4 regions of the Methylobacterium sp. 13MFTsu3.1M2 genome follow, and region 4 is predicted to be linked to each of the others. Evidence: riboswitches for the same ligand, from Rfam matches in the RefSeq annotation. Region 4 holds a riboswitch; each other region holds the start of a gene.

Region 1 (3,655 bases), on a different contig from region 4:
CGCGATCGAGTTGGCCGACGTCTTCCGCGCCGCCGGTCCGGCCTATCGCGCCGAGCAGGCCGGGCATCTGAGCCTGGATACGCTGAAGGTGATGGCGGCGATCGAGCGCTGCCGCACCGCCAGCCTCGGCGGCCATGTCGAGGGCTGCGACGCATGCGGCCACCTGCGCGTCGCCTACAACTCCTGTCGCAACCGGCATTGCCCCCGGTGCCAGGGCGCGGCCGCCCGCGACTGGCTCGCCGCGCGCGAGGCCGACCTCCTGCCGGTCGGCTACTTCCACGTCGTCTTCACCCTGCCGGCCGAGATCGCCGCCATCGCCTTCCACAACAAGGCCGCCGTCTACGACCTGCTGTTCCGGGCGGCGAGCACCACCATGATGCGGATCGCCGCCGACCCAAGGCACCTCGGGGCCCGCGTCGGGCTGACCGCCGTGCTCCACACCTGGGGCTCGGCCATGACCCACCATCCCCATGTCCACATGATCGTCCCCGGCGGCGGCCTCTCCCCGGACGGGACCCGCTGGATCGCCGCGCGCGCCGGCTTCCTCCTGCCGGTGCGGGTGCTGGGCCTGCTGTTCCGCCGCCTGTTCCTCGAACGGCTCGCCGCGCTCCACGCGGCCGGGGCGCTCGCCTTCTTCGGCCCCCTGGCCCCACTCTCGGATCCCAGGGCCTTCGCCCGCGCGCTCGCCCCGGTGCGCCGGAAGCGCTGGGTGGTCTACGCCAAGCCGCCCTTTGCCGGACCGAAGGCCGTGCTCGCCTATCTGGCGCGCTACACCCACCGCGTCGCCATCTCCAGCCGCCGCATCCTCGCCTTCGACGGGGCGAGCGTCAGCTTCCGCGTCAAGGACTACCGGCGCGACGAGGCCGGGCGGCCGCGGGTCATGACCCTGTCGGCCGCGGAGTTCATCCGACGCTTCCTGCTCCATGTCCTGCCGCGCGGCTTCCACCGCATCCGGCACTACGGCTTTCTCACGGGCTCGAACCGGACGGCAGGCCTGGACCGCATCCGCGCGGTCCTCGGCGTCGCGGCCCCGCCGCGGCCCAGCGCCGACGCACCCGATCCGCAAGACAGCCCCGGCCAGGCCCGGCCACCTTGCCCCTGCTGCGGCGGTCCCATGACGATCGTCGGGTCCTTCGCGGGCTGGCATCAGCCCCGTGGGCCGCCGTTCCGCTCCACGTCGCACCGGGCAGGTTCGCCATGACCCGGCATGACCTGACGCCGCCAACCACCCGAGGAACCGCGCCTCGGGGCATGCCTCACCCTGTGCCGAACCTCAGGATGAACCGTGCCCCCGCGATCGCCGAACCCCGGTTCGCTTCGCCAAGCGCTGAGGCCTTGCCAATCCGGGGACTTCCAAGCACGCCACTGGCGAGGTTTGCCCGCCGTCGCTCCGCCGCTGGGGGCGACGCCCAGCCCAAATCCCCATAGGCCCGCCCGCCATCCCGCGGGTTCGTTCATCCAAGACTTTCGTACGCCTCGCGGCGACCGAAACTCTTCAGGTTTCCGGCCAGTCAGCTTTGGAGCGTCAAACTTGAATAGCGGACGTTCGACACTCGCTAAAATGGCCAAGCTAGACAGCCGGCGTGACGGCAGAGCTATTTGGACGCCGTCGTTGACTCACGGGTTCGTGAGGCTGTAGCTGGGCCGTGACGGTTCCCTTCGGGGATCAAAAGAGAACGCGGTGAGGGTGACAGCCCGATGCCGTGGCTGCCCCCGCAACTGTAAGCGGCGAGCCCTTCACCACCATGTCACTGGGTCACCCCGGGAAGACGGTGCGAGGGCGATGACCCGCGAGCCAGGAGACCTGCCGTCAGCCGTGGTCACACGCGAAACGCGTCGGGCGGGGTGTCCTGGCGGGTGTCGAAGCGCTGCCTCGTGAGGCGGTGGCCCAGGCCTCGTTCGCGGTGACGTGCCACTGCCGTCCCGAGGTCCCAGGCCCGTGTCCCGTCCCGCTCCGCAATGGCGGCTTCGCGCATCCGTCGCATCGCTCGCGCTCGTCTCCCTTGGGTTGGCCCCAGCGACCGCCCAGGGCCTACGAGCTGACCCGGCTCCGGCCTCGGTCGTACTCGACCCGCTCTCGGTCGAGGGCAGCTACACCGCCGCCCCCACCTACCAGGTCAAGGACCTCTACAGCGGCACCAAGACGGTGACGCCGCGGCTCTCGCTGCCCCAGCAGGTTGACGTCGTGCCCCAGGAGGTCCTCCGGGACACCGCCGCCACCCGGGTCGAACGAGCGCTCGACTACGTCCCGGGCGTCAACAAGCAGAATGATTTCGGCGCCCAGAACCTCGCGCTCTACTCGGTGCGCGGCTTCGCTACCCAAGACATCTTCTTCAACGGCTTCAACATCGCCCGCGGCTACAACGGCGCGCCGGACACACAGAACGTGCAGTCCATCGAGGTGCTCAAAGGTCCGAGCGGGGCACTCTATGGACGCAGCGACCCGGGCGGCACCGTCAACATCCTGACCAAGCAGCCCGTAGCGCTGCCCTTCGTCGAGATGGGTACGCTCGTCGGGAGCTTCGGCACGGCGCGCACCACCGTCGATGCCGGCGGGCCGCTGAACGAGGAAGGCACCGTCCTCTACCGCTTCAACGGCGCCCTCGCTCGGCAGGACAGCTTCCGCGATTTCGTCGACGGCGACCGCGTCCTGGCCGCGCCCGTGGTAAGCTGGCTGATCAGCCCGGACACCAAGCTCACCGTCGAGGCGCAGTACCTGCGCAACCGCCAGACCTTCGACCGTGGCACCGTCGCGGTGAACAACCGCCTCGGCCTCGTCCCGCGCTCCCGCTTCTTCGGCGAGCCGGGCGACGATTCCGTGTCGGAGGCCGGGATCCTGCAGATCCGCCTCGATCATGCCTTCAACGCCGATTGGCAGCTGCGGGTCGCCGGACACTTCAATACCGGCAGCCTGACCGGCCTGCAGACCGGCGCGACCGGCCTCCTCGACGACGGCCGCACCCTGTTGCGCGAGTTCCGTCGGCACGACTTCACCTGGGGCGTGGCCATCGGGCAGGCCGAGCTCGTCGGGCACTTCGACACCGGGCCGTTCGCCCACACCGTGCTGCTTGGCCTTGAGCACGAGCGCTACAACAGCACCGAGAACCTGCTGCGCTCGACGCCGCGGATCGACCCCTTCGCCATCGACCTGTTCAACCCGGTCTACGGCCAGCCCAAGCCGCCCTTCACGCGGCGCTACAGCGCGAGCGAGAACGTCGGGAATACCGCCGTCTACGCGCAGGATCAGATCGCGCTAAGCCCGGAGTGGAAGCTCCTCCTCGGCAACCGGACCGACTTCTACAACCAGACCTTCCGCGACAAGGTCGGCAACGAGCGCACGGAGCAGGATCGGACCGGCTTCTCGCCGCGTGCGGGCCTCGTCTACCAGCCGCTGTCCTTCCTCTCGTTCTACGGCAACGTGGCGGCCTCGTTCCGCCCCAACACCGGCTTCGACATCGCGACCCGTCCCTTCGCCCCGGAGACCGGCTTCGGCTACGAGGCGGGCGTCAAGCTCGACCTCTTCACCGGCCTGAGCGTGACCGGCGCGGCCTTCCACATCGAGAAGGAGAACGTCCTCACGACGGACCCGCGGGACTTCTTCTTCCAGATCGCCGCCGGGGCCGTGCGCAGCCAAGGCTTCGACCTGAGCTTCGTC
Region 2 (3,655 bases), on a different contig from region 4:
GACCTCGACCACTTTCCCGATGGTGGGGATCGACTGGAAGCCCTGCGGCCAGTTCGACGCGAAGTAGAAGACCTGCTCGACGTGGTCCGAGAGGTGGCAGATCCCCGGCCCGAAGGTCCCCAGCCCGAAGACGAGGTAGCGGCCGTTCACGAGCGCCGCGACGTCGGAGATCAGCGACTCGCTCTGGATCTCCACCGGCAATCCGCGCCGCTCGGCGTACGCCTCCACCTCGGCGATGACCGGGTTCAGTCTGTTCTCGAAGACGAGCTTGACCGAGCGGATCCGGCCCTCGGCCAGGAGCCGGTCGATGACCATCCGGTAGAACGCGAAGGGCGGCTGCGGATAGTGCGGATCGACCCAGGTGCTGAAGATGTCGCCCGACCGGATGTGGATCAGGAGCTGGTCGTGGGGCTTCACCGGGAAGCTCTTCGGCAGGCCGTTGAACAGCGGCCGGATCACGCTCTGCACGATCACGCGCGAATCCGTCGGCCCCCGCAGCGCGGTCACGCGCTCGAACTGCGTCGGGTCGAAATACAGGCCCGACAGGAAGTAGCCGTCCGCCGGCAGCGGCTCGTCCGGCGGGATGAAGGTGAGGCCGTCGCAGGTCAGCCGCTCGGTCAGGAAGATCACCTTGCTGCGGTCGACCTTGGGCACCTTGATGTATTTCAGGTTGAGCGCCTTCGCGATCGTCACCGCGATGATGTACTGGACGAGGCAGTTGCCGAAGGCGCCGTTCTCGAACAGCGACAGGCCGACCAGGGCGTGGCTGGCGCGGTCGGGCGCCGACTGGAGCGCGTAGGTGACGTAGACGTTGGCGCCGGGCGTCTCGTTCAGGAGCGTCACGTCGAGGCCGAGCATCGCCCGCAGCGCGATCAGGTCGATCGCGGCCTCGTCGGCGCGGATGCCGATGCCGGCGATCCGGGCCGGTTCGGGCGCGGCGATCCGGACCGCGCGCGCCCAGGCCCGCTCGTCGGGGACGATCGCGGCGACGAGGGCGTCCGGGGTCGCGGTCCAGCCAGCGAGGTCCGGCTCGGCCCACGTCACGCCGTCCTGCGAGACCGCCACCGCGACGTCGCCAGGCTCGGCGGGAACCGCCCCCTCCCCCGGCCGCAGGGCGACGGAATGGATCGGGAAGCGGCCGCCGAGGTCGACCTCGAGCCACGTCGTTCCCGTGCCCGCATCGGAGACGATCCGCGGCTTACGGCCGGCCGCGAGATCGACGAGAACCGGGGTCGGATCGTCTGTCGGGGCCATCGGGTCTCCGGGAGTTCAGCGCCCGCGCCGGGGCCGGGCGGGTATCGGGTGCGGCGGTGCCCGCTCCGGGGCGCGGCCGTCAAGCCCACCCCGATCGCGGGGCGGGCGCGGGAAACGGCCGCGATCCGGCGCCGCTCCGTTGTGTCCTGGCGGTCATGCGTCTACAACGGCCGGGCGACGGTGCCCCGGAGACGGGGTGAAAAGGGAATGCGGTGAGGGGTTTGAAGCCCCGATTCCGCGGCTGCCCCCGCAACTGTGAGCGGCGAGCGCCCGCCAAGCGCCACCGGAGCGATCCGGGAAGGCGGTGGGCGCGCCGAGCCGCGAGCCAGGAGACCTGCCGTCGCGACAGGATCCCGCAATGCCGCCGGTGGGGCGGCTGGAGACGCTTCTGATGACGACGCAAACCCTCGCCCCCATCGCCGCCGGCACCCGCGCGTCGGAGCGCCCGATCGCCGTCGCGCTCGCGGCCGTGCTGGGCCTCGGCCTGCTATTCATGGCGGGCTTCTCGCCGGCGATCGCGCTCCACAACGCGGCGCACGACTTCCGCCACACCCAGAACTTCCCCTGCCACTGACGTTCCCGGACCAGGGATGATCATCCGGCTCCTGTCGGCGGCCCTCGCCGCCGGCTTCTTCGCGGCTGCCATCGTGACGGGCCTCGAACTCACGCTGACCTCGCCGCTGATCGTCGCGGCCGAGCGCTACGAGCAGCAGGAGGCGCCGAACCGGGCTGCCAAGGCGCTCCCGATCAAGGCGTTCCCGATCGTGCTGGCCCATGCCGGGCACGACCATGCCGCGCCCGACGCCGCGCCGGAATGGCAGCCCGCGCCCGGCCTGCCGCGGATGGCCTTCACCGGGCTCGCGACCCTCGTGGGTGGCGTGGGCTACGCGCTGCTGCTCGGCGCGGTGATGCTCGCCTGCGGCCGCGAACCCACGCCGCAGGTCGGCCTCGCCTTCGCGGTGGCCGCCTTCGCCAGCGTCGCCCTCGCGCCGGGTCTCGGCCTGCCGCCGGAACTGCCCGGCAGCGCGGCGGCCCCGCTCGCGACGCGGCAGGCGTGGTGGGTGATGACCGCCGCGGCGACCGGCATGGGGCTCTACCTGATCACGATTCGCCGCGCGCTGATCACGATCCTCGGGGGGCTCGTCCTGATCATCGCCCCGCACGTCGTCGGCGCCCCGCAGGCGCCCGAGGCCGCGTCCGAACTTCCGGCGGCGCTCGCCGCGCAATTCGCCGCGCGGTCGCTCGCCATCAGCTTCGTGTTCTGGATCCTGATCGGGCTGGGGCTCGGCTGGGCGTGGCAGGCCTTCGCCCGCGGCGCGGATCGGGGAGCGGCCCGTGCCTGAGACCGTTCTCTACGTCTGCACCACCTGCCGCCGGCCGGACGACGACCCCGACGGGCCCCGCGCCGGGGCCCGCCTGCTGGAGGCGCTCCGGGCGCGGAGCGGCGCCACGCCGGACCTGCGGGTCGAGGCGGTGGAGTGCCTGTCGGTCTGCAAGCGGCCCTGCACCGTGGCGGTCGCCGCGGCCGACCGCTGGACCTACGTCTACGGCGACATGGATCCCGCCGCCTCGGCCGAGATCATCCTCGGCGGGCTCGCGGCCTACGCGGCGACCCCGGACGGCATCGTGCCCTGGCGCGAGCGTCCGGAGGCGTTCCGCAAGGGCGTGATCGCCCGCATTCCCCCTTTCCCAGAACCCCGCCCGGTCCCCGCCGGCACCCTGGAGCCCGCGGAATGACCCTCGTGAACAAGATCCCCTGCACCATCATCACCGGCTTCCTCGGGGCCGGCAAGACGACCCTCGTCCGCCACGTGGTCGAGAACGCCAAGGGGCGCCGCCTCGCGATCCTGGTGAACGAGTTCGGTGATATCGGCTTCGACAAGTCCTTCCTGGCGGCCTGCGGCGTCGAGGGCTGCACCGAGGACGCCATCGTCGAGCTGCCGAACGGCTGCATCTGCTGCACGGTCGCGGACGATTTCGTGCCGGCGCTGGAGACCCTTCTCGGCCGCGCCGAGCCGCCGGAGCACATCCTGATCGAGACCTCGGGCCTCGCCCTGCCGAAGCCGCTGGTCCAGGCGTTCCAGTGGCCGGCGATCCGCTCGCGGGTGACCGTCGACGGCGTGGTCGCGGTGGTCGACGGCCCGGCGGTGGCCTCGGGCGCCTTCGCGGAGGATCCGGAGGCTCTGGCGGCCCAGCGGGCCGCCGACCAGTCGGTCGACCACGACAACCCCCTGGAGGAGGTGTTCGAGGACCAGCTCCTCTGCGCCGACCTCGTGGTCGTCAACAAGGCCGACCTGATCGACGCCGCGACCCGGGCGCGGGTCCGTGCCGAGGTGGAGGGGCACCTCCCTCGCGCCGTGAAGGTGGTCGAGACCGAGAACGGCGCCATCGACCCGCGGGT
Region 3 (3,655 bases), on a different contig from region 4:
CGCGGCACGGAGAAGTCCCGGTTGCCGTCCACGAACGACCCCAACACGATGAGCGTGCCGGTCATGGTCAGGCCCGGCATCAGGTTCCAGATCGCGGTCGCACTGACCTTATTGCGTGGCCGGCGCAGCAGTTCCTGGTGGGCGATCTCGTCCTTCGTCACCGTGGTGGTCCAGTCCAGGCGCCCGCTCCAGAACTCGTTGAAGCGCAGGGCGACGAAGCTCTCGGTGCCGTAGGCGGTCGCCCGGCCGACGTTCACGTTGGTGGAGAAGGTCGGGAGGAACGTCGTCTGGATGAGGTTCTTGAAGTCGGTCTCGTAGTAGGTCGCCCCCACCGTCATGAACCCGTCGAACAGCGGCTGTTCGAAGCCCCCGTCGAAGCCGAAGCTCTCCTCCGGCCGCAGGTTCGGGTTCCCGAAGAAGCGGAAGCCCGGGTAGTCCTGGTAGAGCTGGCTTAGGGTCGGCGGCTTGAAACCGGTGCCGACGCTGCCCTTCAGGCGGGTCCCGGTGCCGGGCACGATATAGCTCGGCGCCACCCGGTAGGTGCTCGCGCCGCCGAACTGATCGTTCGCGTCGTGGCGGATGTTGGCGACAAGCGAGGCACCCGCGAAGGGGGTGGTCTGAAACTCGGCGAAGCCGGCGGTGTTGCCGTTGGACCGGTCGATGCCGGTCGTCTCGAAGCGCTCGTCCTCGCGCTGGGCCCCGAAAAGGACGAGGTTGCCGGGAGAGACCTGCCAGTCACCGCGGTAGTCGAACCGGGTCCGCTCGCCGAGGTAGGTCGTCGGCGTCGGCGCCGCGAGGGGATCCAGCGGGCCGGCGAACAGGCGATCAAACTTCGAATAATTCGCCCCGAGGACGTTGTGGAAGCCCGGCACCGGCGTCCACTCGGCCTCGCCCCTCATGATCAGCTGCTGCTGGTCGTTGAGGTTTCGGTACGGCAGCGGCACGTACGGGAAGCCTCCGTCGGCCTGGTCGAGATAGGCGCTGTCGGAGAAGCGAAGGACGTAGTTGAGCCGGAACTCGTCGGTGAGTTGCGCCCCAAGCTTGGTCGAGACCGTCTTGATGTCGGTGAAAGCGGTCCGCAGCGGCACGCCGCGGGGCAGCAGCTCGAACGGGGTGACCTGGACGGCGGATTGCCGGATGTGGCCGACCGACACCGAGTAGTCGAAGATCCCCTCCGAACCCGAGATGTTGCCGAACTGGTTGAACGTGCCGAACGAGCCGCCCTCGACGGTCGCCGTCGCCCGGGCCGGACCCTCGCCGCGCTTGGTCACGACGGAGACCACGCCGCCGATGGCGTCGGCTCCGTAGAGGCCGCTCTGGGGCCCGCGGAGCACCTCGATCCGCGAGAGGTCGTAGGTCTGCAACTGGCTGAAGTCGAAGGCACGGTTCGGGGTAGAGGGGTCGTTGACGTCGATGCCGTCGATCTGGACCTTCACGTGGTTCGAGTTGGTGCCGCGGATGAACACCGAGGTCTGACCGCCCGCGCCGCCGGTCTGCACGACGTTGAGGCCGGGCACCTGCTGGAGGGCATCCGGCACCGTCCGGCGCTGCTGCTCCTGAAGCAGGCGGTCGGTGAGCACGGTGACACTCGATCCCGTGTTGGCAATCGGCGTCGGCACGCCGGTGGCCGAGACCGAGATCTCGGACAGGGAGACCGCGGCCTGTGCGCCTCCCTGGGCATCGGCGAACGGCGCAGCGACCTGCTGCGCGAAGGCGGGAACGGACACGAGCAGCGCGGACGCGGCGCAGGACAGCGCCAGCGTGCGCCGGAGCGCGGAGGAGACGGAACAGGACACGGGACGGCCTCGGGGGACGGCTGTGGCACGTCACCGCGAACGAGGCCTCGGCGGCCGCTTCCTCAAGGGAACCACGGCGCCGCGACACCTCCCAGGACACCCCGCCCGGCAAGCTCCGCGTGTGACCACGGCTGACGGCAGGTCTCCTGGCTCGCGGGTCGTCGCCCTCTCATCGTCTTCCCGGGCGAGGCCGCCCAGTGACGTCGTGATGAAGGACTCGCCGCTTACAGTTGCGGGGGCAGCCGCGGCATCGGCCGAGCCCTCACGGGCGTGGCCTCACCGCGTTCCCTTTTGATCCCCGAGGGGAACCGTCATGCTCAAGCTAGGATGCGATGTATCTATTCGTCAACGCGCGGAAACACGTTGTTCAGATGTGTGGCATCCTGGACGGGTCGGTCGTTGTCCTGACAGGTGCCCGTGGGTGGTCAGGGAGCATCTGCAGGTCTTACGTCGATACGGTCGAACCCACCGAGGCGGTAGACGAGGAACGACAGGAGCCAAGCCGCCGCGAACAGGCCGACGATGCCGAAGCCAAGCACACCGAAATGGTCGTTGATCGCGGCTACCCGTTGCCAGAACCAGCCCTGGAGGTTGAGCTTGTCCGCCAGGAGGTTCAGCGCCTCCAGCGTGCCGACCACCAGCGCGACAGCCACCGACACGAGGGTGATGGTGAGGTTGTAGAACAGCTTGCGCATGGGCTGGACATAGGCCCAGCTGTAGGCGCCGAGCATCAGCACGCCGTCGGTCGCGTCGACCAACGTCATCCCAGCGGTGAACAGCGCCGGGAAGACAAGGATCGTCCAGAGATCCATACCCTGGCTCGCCTGGGCGGCCGAGAGTCCGAACAGGCTCACCTCCGTGGCGGTGTCGAAGCCGAGCGCGAAGAGCAGGCCCAGCGGGTACATGTGCCAGGAGCGCGTCACGAGGCGGAAGAGCGGCCGCAGTATCCGGGCGAGCACGCCCTGGTTGGCGAGCAGCATGTCGAGGTCGGCCTCGACGTAGCGGCCGGTGCGCCGCACCTGCCGGAACGCGCGCCAGACCCCCGCGAGGACGACGAGATTGACGAGGCCGATGAGGATCAGGAAGGCGGCCGAAACGCCTGTGCCGATCAGGCCGCCTAGCTCCCGGTAGCCTTCCGAGGCCGTGATCAGGCTGGTGGCGGCCAGCGCCACCGCAGCCGCGGCCACCACCACGACGGTGGAATGGCCGAGGGCGAACCAGAAGCCGACCGAGACCGGCCGCTGGCCCGCCTGCATCAGCTTGCGCGTGACGTTGTCGATGGCGGCGATGTGGTCGGGATCGACCGCGTGGCGCAGCCCGAAGACGTAGGCCAGCAACGCGGTCGAGAGCAGGGCCGGCTGGCCTGCGAACAGGCTGTAGGCCCAGGACCAGGCGGCGACGTTGGCCGCGATCAGGACGAGGTAAAGCAGCGCGACCCTGCTTCTAATCGAGCGAGGCCTCGCTTCTCGATTGCGAATGGTACCGACCATCACTTCGCTTCAGATGACCGCATCATCGTCCCTCAGCCACAGGCGCGACTTGCCGACAATGGAAGGGGCCTTCAAAAGGTCGCCACCGAGGCTCCCCTTGCTCGCACCAGATGATGCCGACGAATTCTGCCTTGGACGCGGTCCGTCAACGATGGTCGAACGAGCGCCCTTTTGCCGGGCACACCAACGAAAGCCTGCAACGAAAAATGGCCTGCGGTGCGCTTCGCCCTGACATTCGGGAGCAAGTCGAACGCGAGTTGCACTGGCGTACGCGTCATGAACTCGGCTGATGCGCTCGCTCAAGATCTGGACGTTCGTGAAGGCGCCAGCGCCTTAGACTTTCGGCATCAGAACCGCCCGGCGATGGTG
Region 4 (3,655 bases):
CCGGCACCCGTCTCCGCGTCGGACGGAGCGTCCGGGCGCATGGGCCGCGGCGTCGCGGACGTCCGGACCGATGGGATTGCCCGGCTGTAGCATCGCCCGCGCCGAGCGGCAAAGGCGGTGGGCCGGCCCGGTCCGTCAGGGCTCCGCGCGCCACGCGTCGCGGAGGCGGGCCTTCAGGCCGGCGGGGAAGAGGTCGGGACCGCCCGGCACGTCGAGCCCGTCCAGATCGCACCACCGCGCCACGCAGGCGGTGCCGGAATCCTCGTGGAACACGAATCGCTCCTGCCCGTCGAACCGCCCCGGCGGCAGGGCGACGGGGAACAGGAACAGCACCTCGTGCCCGACCTGCCCCTCGTGCGTGAAGATGTTCTCCATGACGCGGGGGCCGCCGAGCACCGAGACGGTGACGCCGAGCTCCTCTCGGAACTCCCGGATCAGGGCGTCCTCGACCCGCTCGCCGAACGCGACGCTGCCGCCGAGCGGCCGGACGCCTTTCAGCCGCCCGTCATCCGCGCGGACCTCGGCCACGAGCAGGCTGTTGCCGCGCCGGGGCAGACCCAGTGCCTTCACGCGTATCTCCGCAGGGGGCCGCCAGACCGTCATCCCGCAGGGGCTAGCCCGTCGTCGGCGAGGCCGCAACGGACCGGCGCACAGCGCGCCGATCCACGGCAACAACCGGACACACGGTTGACGCCCGCCCCCGCTACGGCCAAGCTGTGTTCGACGGTTCCCCTCGGGGATCAAAAGGGAACGCGGTGAGGGGTTCGCCCCGAAGCCGCGGCTGCCCCCGCAACTGTAAGCGGCGAGCCCTTCACCACCACGTCACTGGGTCACCCCGGGAAGACGGTGCGAGGGCGGCGACCCGCGAGCCAGGAGACCTGCCGTCAGCCGTGGTCACACGCGAAACGCGCCGGGCGGGGTGTCCTGGCGGGTGTCGAGGCGCCGCCAGTCCCGAGGGGAGGCGGCCGCCGAGGCCTCGTTCGCGGTGACGTGCCACAGCAAGCGCGCCCGCGACGCCGTTCCCCATGCCCGTTTCCGCTGTCCCGACTCCCTTGAGCCCTGTGGCAGGACGCCGTCGCGCGCCCGCACGGGCAGAGGCTACCGGACAGCGGGCGCATTGTAATGTTATTACAATGCTTGTAGGACGCGGGGGCCGGCGCGCGCCGTGCACGGACCACTTTCCCCATGTCTCCATCGACCCATCGCTCCCGCCCCGGCGGGCGGGCCCCCCTCTGCGGCGTTCTCCTCGCGCTCCTCGCCAGTCCGGCCGCCGCACAGGAGGCGGTCACGCTGGATGAGCTGTCGGTCGCGGGCGCGGGCGGCGACCCGGGCCGCCTCCCGCCGAACGGGCTCAACCTGCGCACGCCCGACCGGACCGCGAGCCGCCTCGGCCTGACGCCGCTGGAGACGCCGGCCAGCCTCGACATCGTGTCGGGCGAGACCGCGCGGCTGCGCGGCCAGGACACGATCGCCGAGGCCGTGACTCAGGACGCGACCGGCATCACCACCATCGCGGCGCCCGGCAACGGCAACGGCGCGTTCACGTCCCGCGGCTTCGCCGGCCCGAACTCGATCCAGCAGCTATACGACGGCACGCGCTTCTACGTCGGCGCCAACACCGTGACCTTCCCGTTCGACACGTGGAACGTCGAGCGGATCGAGGTGCTGCGCGGGCCGTCCTCGGTGCTCTACGGCGACGGCGCCATCGGCGGCGTCATCAACGTGGTGCCCAAGAAGCCGGTCTTCGTGCCGATCAACGCCGCCCGCGCGGTCATCGGCACCGACGGTGTCGCGCGGCTCGCCCTCGATTCCGGTGGCCCGCTGGGGCAGGCGGAGTACGGCGACACCTTCGCGTACCGCCTCAACGTCAGCGGCAATCGCGCCGACGGCTGGATGCGGCCGGAGGGCGATTTCCGCAACCTCGCGGTCTCCGCCGCCCTGCTGTTCCGGCCGAGCGCCGACCTCGCCTTCACCCTGAGCCACGATCTCGGCTACCAGGAGCCCGCCCGCTACTGGGGCACCCCGCTGGTCGAGGGACGGATCCCGGATCTCATCCGGTTCAACAACTACAACGTCCGCGACGCGAAGATCACCTGGGCCGACAACTGGACCCAGCTCAAGACCGAGTGGTCCCCCTCGGCCGACATCACGATCCGCAACACCGCCTACCGGCTGACCAGCCGGCGCCACTGGCTCGACGTCGAGCAGTACAGCTACAACCGCGGCACCGGGCTCGTGGACCGGGGCGACTACCTGGAGATCTACCACAGCCAGGAGCAGGTCGGAGACCGCCTCGACGCGACGTTCCGGGGCAGCCTGTTCGGGCTGCCGAACCAGTTCGTGGCCGGCTTCGACGTGAATCACATCGACTTCCGTCACACCAATAACTTCTACTTCGACCAGACGACGAGCGTGCCGCTCACCGGCTACGATCCGGGCCTGTTCCCGCAGAACGGCCGGGCGCGCCCGGCCTACGCGACGCAGACGAGCCAGGCCTCGGTCTTCGCCGAGGACCGGGTGATCCTGTCGGACAAGCTGTCGTTCCTCACGGGCGTGCGCCTCGACGTGCCGACGCTGAACCGCGAGGACCTGCAGACGGGATCGCGGTTCGAGAAGACCTATCGGGCGCTCGGCTACCGGTTCGGCCTCGTCTACAACCCGACGCCGGACAGCGCGCTCTACGCCCAGTACAGCTTCGCCACCGACCCGGTGAACAGCCTGATCACGCTGTCGCAGTCGCTGGCGGGCTTCAAGCTCGCGACCGGCGATCAGGTCGAGATCGGCGCCAAGGGGCTGGCCTTCGACGGCGCCCTCGAATGGACCGTCGCGGGCTACCGGATCGTCAAGGACAACCTGATCTCGGCGATCCCCGGCCAGCCGACGCTGTCCACGCAGGTGGGGAGCCAGTCCTCGCAGGGCTTCGAGCTGGCGCTCGGCTGGCGCTTCGCGCCGGGCTGGCGGCTCGACGGCAACCTCGCGCTCCTCCACGCGCAGTACGACCGGTTCGACCAGACGGTGAACGGCGCCACCGTCTCGTATGCCGGCAACCAGCCGATCGACGTGCCCGAGCGCGTGGCCAACCTCTGGCTGACCTGGGACGTCACCCGCGACTGGACCGCGCGGGTCGGACTGCAGAACGTCGGGCAGGTCTACAGCGACTTCGGCAACACGGCGCGGCGCCCCGCCTACAACCTCGTCAACGCGGTCCTGGACCATCAGGTGACGGCGGATTCGCGCCTGTCCGTGCGGGTCTACAACCTGTTCGACAAGGTCTACGCGATCTCGGGCAACGCCGTGAACGGGGTCGGGACCAACTGGCTGCTCGGGCGCCCGCGCTCGGTCGAGGTCGCCTACACGGTGACGTGGTGAGCCTGCCGCGCCGGCTCGGCAAGGCGGGACGGCGCTGGCTGCTCCTGTTCCACCGCTGGGCCGGGATCGCCGCGGGGCTGTTCTTCGCGCTGTGGATCGGCTCCGGGCTGGTGATGCTCTACGTGCCGTTCCCGGCGCTCACCGGGGCCGAGCGGCTGTCGCGGCTCGCCCCGATCGCCTGGGATCAGGTCGCGGTCGCGCCGGACGCGGCGCTGCGGGCCGGCGGGCTCGCCGGCGTGCCGGCCGCCTTCGGCCTGGAGATGCGGGGCGACGAGCCGGTCTACCG

What was found. Region 4 has a riboswitch for cobalamin ahead of BM314_RS18635 (TonB-dependent receptor). Riboswitches for the same ligand answer to the same signal wherever they lie in the genome.
Region 1: another riboswitch for cobalamin. It lies ahead of BM314_RS08390 (TonB-dependent siderophore receptor); the one in region 4 lies ahead of BM314_RS18635 (TonB-dependent receptor).
Region 2: another riboswitch for cobalamin. It lies ahead of BM314_RS15320 (CbtB domain-containing protein); the one in region 4 lies ahead of BM314_RS18635 (TonB-dependent receptor).
Region 3: another riboswitch for cobalamin. It lies ahead of BM314_RS08365 (TonB-dependent receptor plug domain-containing protein); the one in region 4 lies ahead of BM314_RS18635 (TonB-dependent receptor).

What each region holds. Positions count from the first base shown of each region.
Region 1 covers NZ_FOMM01000008.1:17,171-20,825, reverse strand. The annotation lists gene BM314_RS08395 (IS91 family transposase) at 1-1,201, shown strand, start outside; cobalamin riboswitch at 1,634-1,827, shown strand; gene BM314_RS08390 (TonB-dependent siderophore receptor) at 2,009-3,655, shown strand, end outside.
Region 2 covers NZ_FOMM01000014.1:101,029-104,683, forward strand. The annotation lists gene BM314_RS15315 (discoidin domain-containing protein) at 1-1,254, opposite strand, end outside; cobalamin riboswitch at 1,416-1,611, shown strand; gene BM314_RS15320 (CbtB domain-containing protein) at 1,646-1,828, shown strand; gene BM314_RS15325 (CbtA family protein) at 1,845-2,597, shown strand; gene BM314_RS15330 (DUF1636 domain-containing protein) at 2,590-2,991, shown strand; gene cobW (cobalamin biosynthesis protein CobW) at 2,988-3,655, shown strand, end outside.
Region 3 covers NZ_FOMM01000008.1:8,685-12,339, forward strand. The annotation lists gene BM314_RS08365 (TonB-dependent receptor plug domain-containing protein) at 1-1,796, opposite strand, end outside; cobalamin riboswitch at 1,915-2,124, opposite strand; gene BM314_RS08370 (HoxN/HupN/NixA family nickel/cobalt transporter) at 2,222-3,286, opposite strand; gene BM314_RS08375 (TonB-dependent receptor) at 3,634-3,655, opposite strand, start outside.
Region 4 covers NZ_FOMM01000018.1:55,259-58,913, forward strand. The annotation lists gene BM314_RS18630 (NUDIX hydrolase) at 136-603, opposite strand; cobalamin riboswitch at 708-901, shown strand; gene BM314_RS18635 (TonB-dependent receptor) at 1,186-3,369, shown strand; gene BM314_RS18640 (peptidase) at 3,363-3,655, shown strand, end outside.